DNA from 4 places in the Oceanobacillus iheyensis HTE831 genome. Region 1 is predicted to be linked to each of the others. Evidence: riboswitches for the same ligand, from Rfam matches in the RefSeq annotation. Region 1 holds a riboswitch; each other region holds the start of a gene.
The links. A riboswitch is a leader RNA that binds a small molecule or an ion and turns the genes downstream of it on or off. The one in region 1 is predicted to bind S-adenosylmethionine.
Positions count from the first base shown of each region.

Region 1 (4,206 bases):
CTACTATGTCTATCCATTCGCAATGGTAATGTTTTTAATCCTCGAATCAATAACCAAGCATCAAAAGGAGACAAAACTCCGCCAATATCTTTTTGCGTAGTTAAAGCAATGGTATCCATGATATCTTTTTTTCCAACCGCAAGTCCTGCAATCACATCACCATGTCCACTAATATACTTCGTTGCACTATGAATAACAAAATCACATCCTATCTCTAAAGGACGTTGCAAGTAAGGTGAGGAAAAAGTATTATCTACCACTACTAAAAGTTGATGCTTCTTAGCTACTTTCACAACTAATTCTAAATCAATTACTTGCATGGTAGGATTAATCGGTGTTTCCACATAGATTAATACTGTTTCTTTCGTTATCTGATTTTCCAATTCCTGTTCGGATGACATATTGGAATAATCCGTTTTAATATTATATTTTTCTTTCATCATTGATAACAATCCATAAGTACAACCATATAATCCTGAAGAGCAAATAATATGATCATTAGCTTTTGTTAATGCAAATAAAATAGCAGATACCGCCGCCATTCCAGATGAAAAAGCTAACCCTCGCTCTCCGCCTTCTAATGCTGCAATTTTCTCTTCTAAAATGCGCACAGTTGGATTACCTAAACGAGAATAGATATATCCTTCTTCCTCTGCGGCAAATCGTGCTTCCCCTTGTTCTGCCGAGTCAAAGGTGTATGTTGACGTTTGAAATATTGGAGGAGTCAAGCTCCCAAGCATCTGTGTTGAGTCGTATCCTTCATGAATAACTGAAGTCTCCATATGTTTATATTTCATTAAAATCCCCCTCTTATATAGAATAGGTTGTTTCTTTCTAGCCTAACTGATCGATCGTAACACCTAACCCCTGATATTTATGTTCTTTTAATGTATTACTACTTATATGAATAAATTTCATAATTAATATAATTGGTGTAAAATCCGTATATTGCGTTATTTGATTTTCATTGCAGACGGCGCTTTCCGCAGGCACCGGTTTTTAGCTAACTGAAAAGAAGAACACTTTTCAAGTGGATCTTCAGCTCGCGCGGTACCTGCAGGAGTCGCCGTCTTTCATTACAATCAAAGCCAAATTATTGCTTTAATCCGAACATTAAATATAAAAATATCTAAAACATTCGCTTTTTATACTGAATTTAGCAGATATGAAATTGACTCATATAGTTAAATATTTCCTAGGACAATTACTCATTTAGATAAACATATCAATTCAATAATAAAGTATTTACAACATTTATGAAAGCGTTTTCTTTAATATAAATTCAAATAATTGATTCCTTTCAAAAATCCGACTATTATTATATGAAACTAGAATGCATTTATAGAAAGAAGGAAAATTATGGGGAATAAATCAATCCAACAAGGTATGATTCTTACATTTAGTGCTTATTTACTTTGGGGCTTCTTGCCAATTTATTGGAAACAAATTAACACGATCGAAGCAGGTACGATACTTGCACATCGCATTATTTGGAGTTTTGTATTCATGATTTTGCTTGTTATGCTGTCAGGTAAATGGCGGAATTTTGTACATACAATAAGGCATATAAAACAAGATCGCAAAAAAATTATTGCCATAACTTCAGCATCGATTGTTATTACACTCAATTGGTTTTTATTTATATTTGCCGTAAACGGCGGGCACGTACTGCAAGCTAGTTTGGGTTACTATATAAATCCCATTTTAAGTATATTATTAGGATTAATCATTTTAAAGGAACCATCAACCAAGGCACAGATATTTTCATTCATTCTTGCTGGAGTAGCAGTTATTTATCTCACAATCGGGTATGGAATATTCCCATGGATATCTATATTATTAGCCACTACTTTCGCTATTTATGGTTTCCTAAAGAAAACCCTGGATCTCAGTGCAATGTTTGGGCTCACATTAGAAACACTCGTCATGACACCACTTGCAATAATATACATATTTATAGCTCCTCAAGCTCAAGGGTTCTCATTAAATCCTTTAATGACTATGGAAAACCTGTTCTTAATAGGTGGTGGAATTGTGACTGCTATTCCTCTACTTCTTTTTGCTGCAGGCGCAAGAAGAATACCACTAGCTTCCGTTGGGTTCCTGCAGTATGTTGCACCAACTGTGATGTTCTTGCTCGGCGTATTTTTATATGAGGAATCATTCACGACCCACCATATGATTACATTCTTATTTATATGGTTAGCACTAGCAATCTATATCTATAGCATATATAAACAATCACGACGAAAAAAAGCATTCAATACATGAATTTTTAAATAATTTTAAATTTACTGTTGACAATCAACAAGTAAACAAGATATACTTTTAACAATTTAATAAGCAAATCTCTTATCAAGAGTGGTGGAGGGAATAGGCCCTGCGAAGCCCGGCAACCTGTAGCAATTGCTATTGAAAGGTGCTAAATCCTACAGACTTCATCGTCTGGAAGATAAGAGGAGGTTCGGTTTTAAACAGACAAAGTCCTCTTCTTATGAAGGGGGCTTTTTTTAATCCTTCTCTTATTACTTTAAAAATAATAAATTCAAGGAGGAAACACGATGTCTAAATTTCAATCTTTGCAAGCAGAAACAATCTTACTTCATGGAGGACAGGAACCAGACCCATCAACTGGTTCACGTGCAGTTCCAATTTATCAAACTACGTCCTATGTGTTCCGAGATACCGAACATGCACAAAATTTATTTGGTTTAGCAGAACCGGGAAATATTTATTCACGAATTATGAATCCAACTGTAGATGCTTTTGAACAGCGAATCACTCAGCTTGAAGATGGTATTGGTGCAGTTGCTACCTCTTCTGGTATGGCGGCAATTACGTTAGCGATTCTTAATATTGCTGGTTCTGGAGATGAAATTGTTGCTGACAGCAACTTATACGGTGGTACGTTCAATCTATTTGCTAACACCCTCCCTCGTTACGGAATTAATGTGAAGTTTGTGGATGGAACAGATCCTCAAGCGATTGATGATGCTATTACGGATAAGACGAAAGCAGTTTTCGGTGAAATTATTACGAATCCTAGCCTCTATGTATTTGATATCGAAAAAGTTTCTGAAGTAGCACATAAGCATGGTGTACCGTTAATTATTGATAATACCTTTGCTACACCTTATGTAACAAAGCCATTAACTTGGGGTGCAGATATTGTTGTTCACTCTGCAACAAAATGGATTGGAGGACATGGAACAACCATTGGTGGTGTCGTGGTTGATAGTGGTCGATTTGATTGGAATAACGATCGTTTCCAAGACTTTGCAGAACCTGATGAAAGTTATAATGGATTAAAATACGTTGACCTTGGGGCAGCAGCATACATTACAAAACTTAGAGTGCAATTATTACGTGATATTGGAGCTTCACTAAGCCCACAAAATGCTTTTCTGCTATTGCAAGGATTGGAGACATTACACTTACGCATTAAACAACATACCGATAATGCATTGCAATTAGCGAAATATTTACAAGCACATCCTGCTGTCGAATGGGTGAACTATCCAGGATTAGAAGAGCATCCATCTCATGAACTGGCAGGTAAATATTTGAAACAAAGCTTCGGATCTATTATCACTTTTGGAATATCTGGTGGTCGAGAAGCGGGACGAACATTAATAGATAATGTTTCATTGTGGTCACATGTTGCAAATGTAGGAGATGCAAAATCCCTTATTATTCATCCGGCATCTACCACGCATCAACAATTAAACGAAGATGACTTAGCATTAAGTGGCGTAACTGAAGAATTAGTACGATTATCCGTAGGTCTGGAGTCCATCGATGATATTATCGCTGATCTTGACCAAGCAATTGAGAAAGCTACTGGTAAATCACATACAAATAAACCGACCCAAGAAGAAATTGCAGTACAATGGTTACTTCACTCTCCATTCGATCGAAGCAATGGAGTGAGAAAAAAAGTAATAGCTACACTTCAAATAGACCAAGATCAACTAGCACCACTTGAAACGCTAGGGTATGAAGTAGTACCAGTGACATCGTTACGTGATCTAAATACAGAGGTTGATGCTATCTGGTTTGATGAGACAGTCCAATCTATCGAGGGAGAAGTACCGACAGATACCATTGTATTTGCATCGGATAGACAGTCCACTGCATTAAAAGATGCTATTGTAATAACCAATCAATCTCCAGCAAAAATCGCACTACAACTTCGTAATGGTGAAG
Region 1 is NC_004193.1:3,159,724-3,163,929, forward strand. It holds gene megL (methionine gamma-lyase) at 1-797, opposite strand, end outside; gene OB_RS18435 (hypothetical protein) at 835-993, opposite strand; gene rarD (EamA family transporter RarD) at 1,360-2,271, shown strand; SAM riboswitch class I at 2,350-2,459, shown strand; gene OB_RS15545 (O-acetylhomoserine aminocarboxypropyltransferase/cysteine synthase family protein) at 2,562-4,206, shown strand, end outside.

Region 2 (4,206 bases), 300 kb from region 1:
TTCTAGAAATAATAAATTATTTTAAGAATAAAGTTAAACCATCAATTATCAAATATGCTAACTATAAACAAATCCAATAATTCTTCTAGATCTTTTTCTCCGAATACACTATTTCTATAAATTTTAATTATTGCTTCAATAGTCATACGGTTGTATCCATTTTCATAATTGCTGATTGTTTTAACAGATACATCCATGAGTTCAGCTAAGTCTGATATTGTCATTTTATTATGTTCACGCAATTCCCTTAATTTTAATCCCATTTTATAATAAGGGTCATTAATAAATTTATTTTTTTGTCTTTTAACCATAATTCAGGTACCATGGTTCCTTCCAAATAATTCTATTTAACAATATAATCTAAGTATAACAAAATATTAGGAGGAATTAAGTTGAAAAACAATAAATTTAGATTTAATTATAAAAAATATTCAAAATTAAAAAGTCCATATGAAGGTGATAATAGAGAAGTTTATCATTTGTGGGTAGACATTGAACAAATTCCAAGTGGATTTCCGACAGAGGTAAACCCTAGAGATGTAAAAACAAATACTAAAGTATATAGAAGAATAAAGGACGCTTTAACAGAGAGTACTCAATCTTTTTTTGTGAATAATAGAGGAATCTTAATTTCAGCTAAAAGTATTGGTATAGATGCTGTTACAAATGAAATTACACTTGATTTAGGTAGTGTTGATCAAACTGAAAAATATGGCGTTTTAGACGGAGGGCACACTTATCACGCTATAATAAAAAATAAGAAAAAGTTAGATCCAGATGAAAAACAATACGTACATCTAGAGATAATGAATAATGTAATTGAAATAGATGAATTATCGGCAGCTAGAAATACAAGTGTGCAAGTTTCAGACAAAGCTATAGCTGAATTGGCAAACAAGTTTGAATTTGTGAAAGAAAGTATTGAGAACGAACCATTTTCAAAAGATATTGCATACAGAGAAAACGAAGATAAGCGATTAGATACGGTAGATTTAGTAAGGTTGATGTATGCTTTCAATAAGTTTAAATATAAAGATAATAGTAATCAACCAATACAAGCTTATAGTGGTAAAGCGCAAGTTTTAAAAGATTATTTAGCTAATTATGACGGTACAACCAACAATTCTAGAAACGATTATGAACATATTGCTCCTTTATTACCAGAAATAGTGAAATTATACGATAAAATTGAATTAGAGATGGTAGAAGGTTATAAATTATCTAACCCAAAAGGACAGTTTGGAAAAGTTAAAGGTGTTGATAGAAAGGATAAAGGGGCGACTACAAGATATTATCAGAATCCTACACTTTATCATATAACACAGGGGTTTATATTCCCTATACTAGCGGCTTTTAGAGCTTTAATAGAAATAAAAGATAGTAATGTGCTAGAGTGGAGTGTTGATCCTTTGAGTGTATGGGAAAAAAGTAAATCTAAATTAGTTAATAATACAGTTGAGATGTCCAGACAATTAGGTAATAATCCTCAAAGTACAGGGAAAAGTAGTGCTCTTTGGTTACAAAATTATGATGCAATAAATTCTACAAAACTTCAAATACAAATTGAGATGTTACAAAGTAAGTGATTTCAATTAGGTAATAAAAAAAGGAGTTAATTTACCTCCTTTTTTTCTTTAATATATTCCCTTTTTAGATATATACATATATATGTAATTGGATGCTTATTCTGTCTTAAATGAGTTTTCAACTAGTATCCAAATCCCTTATTGACAATTAGTAAAAACCGTAATAGTATGATAATTAAAATTTAATACGCTAATATCTCTTATTGAGAGTGGCTGAGGGACTGGCCCTGTGACGCCCGGCAACCGTTCATCGTAATTCCAGTGATGAATAGGTGCTAAATCCTGCAAAATACGGACAGTATTTTGAGAAATAAGAGAGGTGATGAATGACTTACGTAGTGTAATGTTATGCCTCTCGATTTCACATCGGGAGGCATTTTTTAGTTTCCCGGAAAAATTCACAACATGAGAAAAGAGGAAGGATTTATGTCCACATCGATTGTAAAAGGAGCTCCGGGTCATTATCGGATTGGCGCGGATGTCTTGGAGGAAATTCCTGTACTGCTTGAAGAACTGTCAGTTAATCGTATACAAGTTATCGCAGGGAAGAGATCATGGCAGGCGGCAAAGCCGTATTTGCCTTTTGTATTAGTGAAGCAAGTAGAAGCGAATATCATCTTTATTGACGGTCATACCACGCTAGAAAAAGCGGATAAAATAGCGGATCAGCTTCACCAACATGCGATTGATGCCGTAATTGGTATAGGTGGCGGGACTGCACTGGATATAACGAAAGCCGCAGCTGCTAAAGCAGAGGTTAAATCGGTTTTAATTCCGACAATTGCTGCGACCTGTGCTGCATGGACACCGCTTAGTGTCTTTTACGACAGTAATGGAGCATTTACACACTATACGTATTTTCCATTAGCGACGACACTTGTATTAGTAGAGCCGGCGATTATTGCGCATGCTCCTATCGAATACTTACGAGCGGGGATTGGTGATACGCTGGCAAAATTTTATGAAGCCGACGCATTAATCGAGAGTTTTTACCCGAATGAAGAAGTGCCTGTTCCCGTGAAAGTTTCCCAATTCTCCGCTAGTATTTGTCGAGATGTATTGCTGGAAGACGGAAAAGCAGCACTCGATGCCGTCCGGGATAAACAAGTGACACCGGCATTAATCCGTGTTATCGAGGCGATTATTATAACAGGCGGAATGGTAGGCGGATTTGGCGATAAGGCAGGGCGAATTGCCGGGGCACATTCACTACATAATGGATTAACGGAAGCCAGCGAGGCTCAACACTTCTTGCACGGGGAGCTTGTGGCATACGGCATCCTTGGTCAATTGGCATTCGAACAAAAAGAAGAAGAGCTTTTGCGATTACTCGATTTTTATGATCAATGGCAGTTGCCATCTAGTTTACAGGAGATCGGTATTGATATAACTAATACTGATCTCGTCGAAAGGATTATTCAGAAAGCAATTCTGCCGCAAGAGTCGATACATTTTATGAACCGGGAAGTGACGGCGGAATCTTTAGCAAGTGCGTTACAGCAAGTAGAGAAAAATAATCAAATCTATTACAAGGAAAAAAGAGGAGAGAAAACATCATGAAAAAAGGATTATTAACAGCGATCGTATTTTTAGCAGTAGCACTTTTGGCTGCATGTGGCAGTGAAGAATCTAGCGGGGCAAGTGAAGGGTTGTACGATGATGAAAAATTAGTCATCGGTGTAACGGCAGGACCACATGAAGAGATTCTTGAGAAAGTAACAGAACTAGCAGAAGAGGAAGGCATTAATATCGAGACGGAGGTGTTCACGGATTATGTGATGCCAAATGTTGCATTAGATGAAGGGGAACTCGATTTAAATATATTCCAAACAGAACCGTATTTTAATGCTATTAGAGAAGATAGAAACCTAGACTTAGTGAAATCATTTGATACGGTGACTTTCCCGATGGGGATTTATTCATTAGATGTCGGTGATGTGTCTGAATTGCCAGAGGGAGCAACAATCGGACTGCCTAGTGATCCAACCAATAGCGGTCGTGCACTTTTATTATTTGAACAAGCTGGTTTAATCGAGTTGGATCCGGAGACGGGGATTAATTCCACTGTTCGTGATATTGAAAAGAATAACGGCAATTATGAATTTGTGGAACTCGATTCTGCGCAGATTGCACGTCAGTTAGAGGAATTGGATGCGGCAGCGATTAATACGAATTTCGCCATCGAAGCTGGATTTACTCCAACGGAAGACGCTATTTTCATCGAGCCAAAAGATTCACCTTATATTAACCATGCGGCTGTCAGAGCGGAAAATGAAGACGATGAAATCATCCAAAAACTAGCAGATATTTATCGCAGTGAAGAAGTCAAAACATTTATCGAAGAAGAATTTGGCGGATCGCTCGTTCCTTCGTGGTAAGGATTTTGGCAAAGTGCGTAACGGAAGGAGCATAAACAAATGATTGAATTAACCAACATCACAAAGACATTTGCAGGAAAACAAGGAGATATTCAGGCATTGAAAGATGTTTCTTTATCTGTTGGAAAAGGAGAAATCTATGGCGTGATCGGCTATAGTGGCGCAGGAAAGAGTACACTTATTCGTTGTGTGAATTTACTGGAGCAGCCAGATCAGGGATCGGTAAAAGTGAATGATGTAGA
Region 2 is NC_004193.1:3,464,098-3,468,303, reverse strand. It holds gene OB_RS16965 (helix-turn-helix domain-containing protein) at 42-311, opposite strand; gene OB_RS16960 (AIPR family protein) at 393-1,586, shown strand; SAM riboswitch class I at 1,784-1,903, shown strand; gene OB_RS16955 (iron-containing alcohol dehydrogenase family protein) at 1,992-3,146, shown strand; gene OB_RS16950 (MetQ/NlpA family ABC transporter substrate-binding protein) at 3,143-3,964, shown strand; gene OB_RS16945 (methionine ABC transporter ATP-binding protein) at 4,004-4,206, shown strand, end outside.
Region 2: linked by a shared signal. The riboswitch ahead of OB_RS16955 (iron-containing alcohol dehydrogenase family protein) and the one ahead of OB_RS15545 (O-acetylhomoserine aminocarboxypropyltransferase/cysteine synthase family protein) in region 1 are both predicted to bind S-adenosylmethionine.

Region 3 (4,206 bases), 1.2 Mb from region 1:
TATACAAAATGGCTAAAATGGGTATTCCCTCTATTTCTTATATGGCTAGTAATTGCAATTATAGCTTTAATAATAGGAGTTCTCATTGAATGGGGTCCTATGTAGACAGTAAAACACATCATTCCCATTAAAATATAATCATTCCTGAATAAATAGTTAGGTGTAATTACCTAATTATTTATTCAAGCTAGTTGATATCCTTCAATATATACCGATATAAGAATATATAAACAACTAAATTAGCGAGGAATGATGAGTAATGTCATTTAAGATTCCTCCCTACACTTCAAAGTACAAATTAATTGCTACTTACCGAAGTAATGGGGATACCTGGCTTGCCATGTTAATCGATGAAGAGCCATTAAATTTTAAATGGAATGATATTGAAAGTATCCAGGATTTAGAGTTAAAAAATTATCTATATTCATTGCAATCCGAAATAGAGGCAGGAACATATGAAGTAGAAAATCACTAAGATTTAGGACACAACAGTGAGGTTTAACTTTTTATACGGAGCAGCAAGATTTATTTCAAAAAAATGAAAGGAAAATGGAAGATATACGTAAAACTCTACGGGAGGAAAAAGGGATGAGGAGACTGACAACCACCCGTAGAAGATCGCGTATGAATTTTCCATTATTCCAGTTCATCATATAATGATTACACGCCTTAAATTCTTATGTTTCTCTTCTTTTCACGTTCAAGTTAGAGGATTTATCTGTCTCCCTCATAATTGCCACACCCATCAACCTCTTTGATTTTTCCAATACGCTAATAAATCCTCCAGAGAAATGACGATATTATGCCTTGAATCGATAACCTACGTTATGCTCTTTTAAACTTTTATCCTTACCAAACAAGAAATGTTTCTCCATGTCAGGAGAATAAGGAGAATTAACGGTCTCTTTCCCAACAGACTCTGCAACAGCTCTTAGCATAGCTGGAGAAGCCCCACAGCATAATCCGATATAATTAACACCGATTTCTTTTGCTTCTTTAGCCCATGCTGCCAGTTCATAACGGTTATGGTACAGTGGATCTAATGCAGTTGGAAAAGTGGTCTCAGTAGGGAGATGACAGCTACACCCACCATCAGGTAAATTGAAAAAAGTCGGATGCTCATTTGATGTACGATATGGAATAGGTAATGCACCTACATAACCGTCTACATGCTGTCTAATTTTTGCGATATAAGGCTGCATTGTATCTGGACCTCGGAAACAATTCATGCCAACAACAAGGGCTCCTTTTTCCGATAATATCTTACACGATTCTTCTACTGTATAGCAATCTCTTAAGATGTTCTCTCCCATTAATCCTAGTGTGATGACAGCTGGCAAGTCTTTTTTCAATATTTCTTCCAAAGCAATCTCTGCCTCTTCATGATAATAGAACGTTTCCCCATTTATAAAATCAACGTCTTCTTCTTTACTCCACTGTGCCATTTCGGCAAACATCTCTCTCACTTTATGTTTGCTTGATTCATCATTAGGGTCAAAGATATTTGTATTAGAAATATTTCCTGCAACTAATGCTTCTTCCTGTGGATGTTCTTTGGCTACTTCTTTCGCTAAACGAATAGCACTTCTGTTCAACGGTTCTAGTAATTGTTCCTTACCAATAATACGCATTTTCTCTCGATGTGCATTATATGTAAATGCTAATACAACATCCGAACCAGCGTTCATAAAATCACGATACGTCTGTTTTAACGCATCCGGATTTTCAAGGGCTACTTCTGGTACAAACGAACCTGCCTGTAAGTACCCCCTCCTCTCTAATTCAAATAAATACCCTTCTCCTGCTATTACCGTGCCTTCTTGCAAACGTCTTTGTAAACTCCGCTTCATAATAATCTCCTCCTATTCTAAAAATCAAAAAACCCCTCTTCTAAAAGTAAGAAGAAGGGTTAAAATACATAGCTCTTCTTATCTTTAAGGCTTGTAAGCCTATTGGAATTAGCACCATACCTTATCTAGGCTGGTTGCTGAGACTTCATCGGGCCAATCCCTCCATCTCTCTTGATAAGTCTAACTATATTAAATTTTTAAAAAATTAACTTTATAATATTCTAACTGATAACATTAAAATAATCAATAGTGAAATTTATTATAATTTAGAAAAGCTGATTTTTGTTCGTAGTGAAAGGTTGTAAATCAAGCTCAACATAACCAATCGTAAAATATAGCAAATTGAAAGAAAACCAAGAGCTATTATTGCAAAGAACCAGCACACACTTTTTATAAGATACTTGGTTATTAGAGCGCTTCTATTCACCAATTCCCTAGTATTTTTCTAGATTTTTGGGCATTAGAGCGCTTCTAGAAAAGGACTTTTCTTTTACTAGTTAGTTGGATCGGTGAATGGCAGCAAAAAAGCGATTCGACTGAACGAAAAAATCAAGCAGCGCAACATTTTTATAAAGATAGTTTATTAATTATACGATTCGTTTGTTATACTATTATCAATCATAGTAGGAGGAGCGATGAAAATGTATGAACTAAAAACAAAAGAAACAGAAAACAGTGTTATTCAATTCATCGAAAGTATCGATCATGTTCAAAAGAAAGAAGATGCTTATCAATTATTAGATATATTTACCGAATCTACTGAGTATCCAGCAAAGATGTGGGGAACAAGTATTATTGGTTTTGGAAAATACAAATATAAATACGCTTCTGGCCACTCGGGTGAATCTTTAATGGTAGGATATTCTCCTAGAAAATCAAAAATCAGTCTCTATCTCTCAACAGAAGTTTCTCAAGATAATGAATTATTGACAGATTTAGGGAAGTACACTACAGGAAAATCATGCGTCTACATTAATAAACTCAGTGATATTAATCTGGATACTTTACGTCATTTAATTAAGAAATCTCTCAATCATATACAATCAACATATCCTGATAATGCAAAATAGCTTAGCATTGTTCAATTAATATTGCCATTCCTTGACCGCCACCAGCGCACAAGGTAGCTATGCCATATTGTTGTTTTCTTCGAATTAACTCATAGATTAATGTCGTAATTATCCGTGTTCCTGTAGCACCGACCGGATGACCTAATGCAATTGCACCACCATTAACATTTACTTTTTCATAATCCAAACCTAGTTGGCGGATGACAGCGATACTTTGAGAGGCAAATGCTTCATTTAATTCTATTAAATCTATGTCTTGCAATGTTTTATTCGTTCGTTTAAGTAATTGATTGACTGCGGGTACTGGTCCAATCCCCATCATTTCAGGAGACACACCTGCTGTACTCCAGTCTATAATTCTTGCGAGTGGTTTCAACCCAAGATGTTTGGCCCGTGACTCTTTCATGATTACCAGAGCTGACGCCCCATCATTTCTGCCACAAGCATTACCTGCCGTCACCGTACCGTCTGCTTCAAATACCGGTTTTAGACTTGCTAGTTTCTCTAAAGATGTATCAAGTCGAGGATATTCATCTACTGCAAATACAGATGTTTGTTTCTTTTCCTTAACTTCGATAGGGGCTATCTCTTTTTTAAATCGTCCTGTTTCGATGGCTTTTTTTGCTCTGTGCTGGCTTTCTAATGCAAATGCATCTTGATCTTCTCTTGATATTTTATATTTCCTAGCAACATTCTCAGCGGTAATTCCCATTGATAGGCTCTTACCATAGATTTCTGGAGGTTGTTGTCCTGCTTCTAAATTAGAATCTACGATAGTTGTTCGATCCCCTCCAAATCTAGTATTTCGTAAATATATTGGAGATCGGCTCATACTCTCTGCTCCCCCCGCTACTACAATATCAGCTTGATTGCTTAGAATTTGTTGCACTCCGGATGTCACTGCTTGAATTCCAGAAGCACATAATCTATTTACCGTGAAAGCAGTAACTTGTTCAGGAATACCAGCTCTTAGTGCTGCGACTCTAGCAATATTCGATGATTCTGTTGATTGTCTTACTTCTCCTAAAATAACCTCATCTATATGATCAGCAGGAAGATTGACTCTTCTCAATGATTCTTTCACTACATGGCTTGCTAGGAAACCAGATGATATGTTTTTCAATGATTGGCCATATGCTCCAATTGGCGTTCTAATTGCACTAACAATAACGATCGGATCCTCCACCTTTATACCTCCCTGCTTCTTATCTGTTGCTATAGTGTTTTTTCAATTGTCCTGCAATAATATTCTTCTGAATTTCCGATGTTCCTTCATAAATCCGAGT
Region 3 is NC_004193.1:724,851-729,056, reverse strand. It holds gene OB_RS03775 (YfcC family protein) at 1-105, shown strand, start outside; gene OB_RS03770 (hypothetical protein) at 260-475, shown strand; gene OB_RS03765 (homocysteine S-methyltransferase family protein) at 801-1,850, opposite strand; SAM riboswitch class I at 1,926-2,031, opposite strand; gene OB_RS03760 (DUF1801 domain-containing protein) at 2,492-2,920, shown strand; gene OB_RS03755 (thiolase family protein) at 2,922-4,106, opposite strand; gene OB_RS03750 (acyl-CoA dehydrogenase family protein) at 4,126-4,206, opposite strand, start outside.
Region 3: linked by a shared signal. The riboswitch ahead of OB_RS03765 (homocysteine S-methyltransferase family protein) and the one ahead of OB_RS15545 (O-acetylhomoserine aminocarboxypropyltransferase/cysteine synthase family protein) in region 1 are both predicted to bind S-adenosylmethionine.

Region 4 (4,206 bases), 800 kb from region 1:
AAATATGTGTCAAAAGCATTTCTCACCGCTAAGCGACGCCGAACTGGACTGAGCCTTCAGAGATAAACGAATCTCCGAAAGGAAAGAGGAAGATGAGTTATCGAAGGAAGGGGAGGGAAGTTGCGAAGTCGCTGGTGAGCAATGCTGGCCAAGTCAAAAGCATTTCTCACCGTTAAGCGACGCTGAACTGGACTGAGCCTTCAGAGATAAACGAATCTCCGAAAGGAAAGAGGAAGATGAGTTATCGAAGGAAGGGGAGGGAAGTTGCGAAGTCGGTGGTGAGCAATGCTAGCCAAGTCAAAAGCATTTCTCACCGCTAAGCGACGCCGAACTGGACCGAGCCTTCAGAGATAAACGAATAAAAAACCAGCCTCGTATTGAGACTGGTTGTTCGCAAATATCGAACGAGTACTTCACTCATTTATATTAATCCTTAATGGGATGAGTAAACATGTTTAAATTATCCTTTATATAAAGGACCAGCTTGCTTAATCGTTTCACTAGCTAGAGTGAATTTCTTAAAGTTTTCGTGGAATTTTAATGCAAGTGTTTGTGCTTCTTTCATATATGCTTCTTTATTACCCCATGTCTGTTTAGGTACTAATAATTCATCAGGGACTCCAGGAACATGAGCAGGAATCTGTAAACCGAAAATTTCATCAGTGATTGTTTCTATAGAATTTAATTCTCCTTCTAATGCAGAGTGAACCATTGCTCTGGTGAAGGAAAGTTTAATACGGTCACCCACTCCATATGATCCGCCAGTCCATCCGGTATTAATCAAAAATACATTTGTATCAAACATATCAATTTTCTTTCCAAGCATTTCTGCATATTTAGATGGAGCTAATGGTAAGAATGGAGAACCAAAACAAGCAGAGAAAGTAGCTAGTGGTTCTGTTACTCCTCGTTCTGTTCCTGCTAATTTACTTGTATATCCGCTTAGAAAATGATACATCGCTTGTTCTTTTGTCAGTTTGCTAATCGGAGGCAATGTGCCTGATGCGTCAGCAGTTAAGAAAATAATTGTATTTGGATGCCCTGCAACACTAGGATTAATAATATTGTCTATATTCTCTAAAGGATAAGCAGCACGTGTGTTTTCTGTTAATGAAGTATCATCATAATCGGGTTCTCTGCTATTGTCATTTAAAATCACATTCTCTAACACAGTACCGTAACGGATTGCGTTATAAATTTGTGGTTCCTTTTCTTCTGAGAGATTGATACATTTCGCATAACAACCGCCTTCAATATTGAATACACCATTTGGACTCCAACCATGTTCGTCATCACCGATTAATTTTCGGTAGGGGTCTGCGGATAATGTCGTTTTCCCGGTACCTGATAACCCGAAAAATAATGCAACGTCACCTTCCTGGCCTACATTAGCGGAGCAATGCATAGAAAGCACATCTTGCTGTGGTAATAAATAATTCATCACAGAAAAAATGGACTTTTTAATTTCTCCGGCATATTCAGTACCACCGATAAGTACAATTCTTTTCTTAAAAGAAATTAATATAAATGTTTCTGAATTTGTTCCATCAATAGCTGGATCAGCCTTAAATCCTGGAGCTGAAATAACTGTAAATTCTGCTTGGTGATTGTTTAATTCCTCTTCCGTTGGAGTAATGAATAGTTGTCTAGAAAATAAATTATGCCAAGCATATTCATTAATCACTTGAATAGGGAGTCGGTAAGTATGATCAGACCCCGCAAATCCTTGAAATTTAAATATTTCTTGTTTTTCATTTAAATAAGAAATCACTTTAGATAATAATTGGTTGAATACTTCCTCCTGGATGGGTTTATTAACTTTACCCCAGTTAACATGTTGATCCGAAACTTCATCTTTAACGGTAAATTTATCTTCCGGAGATCGACCAGTATAAGTTCCTGTAGTGGCGCGTACTGCTCCGGTAGATGTAAGAATTCCTTCTTGTCTATACAGAATTTTTTCAACGAGCTGTGCTACCGATAGATTGTGGTGAATATGATTTGTTTGTAATTCTTTCATATAAGACTTATCAACAGTTTTCATGGTATAATCTCCTTACTATTAATTAGAGTAGTTTTAATCTCTTAACGATCCATATTTATTAAATCTGATTATTAGTATAACACATTAAAATAAATAGTCCATACTATATTAAAATTTATTTTATGCAATATATTTTTTGATGTGACAAGGCTTAAATTAGTTGACAGACAACTCACCTTTCGTTAATCTTAACCATGAACGGATACTCTTATTCAGAGTTGGTGGAGGGACAGACCCGATGAAGCCCAGCAACCATCACTACTGGTGAAAAGGTGCTAATCTGATGCAAGGATAATAGTTCCTTGAACAATAAGAGCGAAAGGCCATAATTCTTCCTTTCCTCATGTTATGAAGGAAAGGTTTTTTTGTTTTTATCTATAATTTTAGGTACCGCGTTTTTTAGTACGAGGTTCTTTTATTGGCACTTTGAATAGGATAGAAGTTATAAAGAGATCCGTACCAACATATATCAAAGGAGAGTTTAGCCTTATGGCTGCAAATCGACGTTTATTTACTTCAGAGTCAGTAACTGAGGGGCATCCAGATAAAATGTCTGACCAAATATCAGATGCTATTTTAGATGAAATTTTAAAGAAAGATCCAAACGCAAGGGTTGCATGTGAGACAACAGTAACTACAGGACTAGTTCTTGTATCAGGAGAAATTTCTACTTCTACTTATGTAGATATACCAGCCCTTGTTCGTGAAACAGTAAAAGAAATAGGGTATACACGTGCTAAATATGGTTTTGATTTTGAAACTTGCGCGGTATTAACTGCGATAGATGAACAGTCTGCAGATATTGCAGGAGGAGTAAATCAAGCACTTGAGGCACGACAAGGAAAAATGAGTGAGGAAGAAATTGATGCTATTGGAGCTGGCGACCAAGGGCTAATGTTTGGTTACGCATGTGATGAGACTGAAGAATTAATGCCTTTACCAATCTCATTAGCACATCAATTGTCCAAAAGGTTAGCGGATGTAAGAAAAGAAGGTATAGTAGATTATCTTCGTCCAGATGGAAAGACACAAGTAACTGTTGAGTATGATGAGAATGACAAGCCCGAACGTATAGATACAATCGTTATCTCTACACAACATCATTCAGAAATACAAAATGAGCAAATTGAAAGAGATATGATTGAAAAAGTCATTCAAGCGGTTGTTCCAAGCGAATTGTTAGATGATAAAACAAAATATTTTATAAATCCAACTGGTCGTTTTGTAATTGGAGGACCTCAAGGTGATGTAGGGCTGACAGGAAGAAAGATTATTGTAGACACGTACGGTGGTTATGCTAGACATGGCGGAGGTGCATTTAGTGGCAAAGACGCTACAAAAGTAGACCGTTCTGCAGCATATGCAGCTCGTTATGTTGCTAAGAATATAGTTGCCGCAGGACTTGCAAAATCTTGTGAGGTTCAATTAGCCTATGCCATTGGTGTCGCTCAACCTGTCTCCATTGCAGTTAATACATTTGGAACTGGAAAAGTAAGTGAAGACAGATTGGTAGAAGCAGTTAGAGAATTATTTGATCTCCGTCCAGCTGGTATTATCCGCATGTTAGATTTAAGAAAACCTATATACAAAAATACCGCAGCTTATGGTCACTTTGGTCGAAAAGATATCTTATTCCCATGGGAAAAAACAGACAAAACAGAAGAGCTTATTGCTCTAACTAAATAATTAAATGTTTAAAAAAACTATCATCTATCTTTAAGGTGGTAGTTTTTTTAGTTTATTAATCGAGTGGACCAACAGTTTGATTCCATTCGAAATTATTATTATGGCACTCATTTATCATAATAATTAATTTTTCAACTAGACATCAATTCTTAACAGAAATTTATAAAATTGACTTAATATACAGGAAAACTTTCATGAATTTTATCTGAAAGATATAAAATTATGTTGAATTCTTCTATTGAGTTTACTGATTTATGAAAAATCAAAGCTGCTTATTATGGTATTATGACAAAAAATATATTATACATTGCAAAGCAGGTGGTAGTATCATTGAACTAGTAGAAGAAGCACAAAAAGGGAATCAAGAATCATTTATGGCATTATTTCACAGTTATGAGAAAAATCTATACCGCATTGCGAATACATATGTAAAGAATTCTAATGATACATATGATGTAATTCAAGAAACAGCTTAT
Region 4 is NC_004193.1:2,363,557-2,367,762, reverse strand. It holds gene pckA (phosphoenolpyruvate carboxykinase (ATP)) at 461-2,044, opposite strand; SAM riboswitch class I at 2,250-2,360, shown strand; gene metK (methionine adenosyltransferase) at 2,534-3,730, shown strand; gene OB_RS11900 (sigma-70 family RNA polymerase sigma factor) at 3,985-4,206, shown strand, end outside.
Region 4: linked by a shared signal. The riboswitch ahead of metK (methionine adenosyltransferase) and the one ahead of OB_RS15545 (O-acetylhomoserine aminocarboxypropyltransferase/cysteine synthase family protein) in region 1 are both predicted to bind S-adenosylmethionine.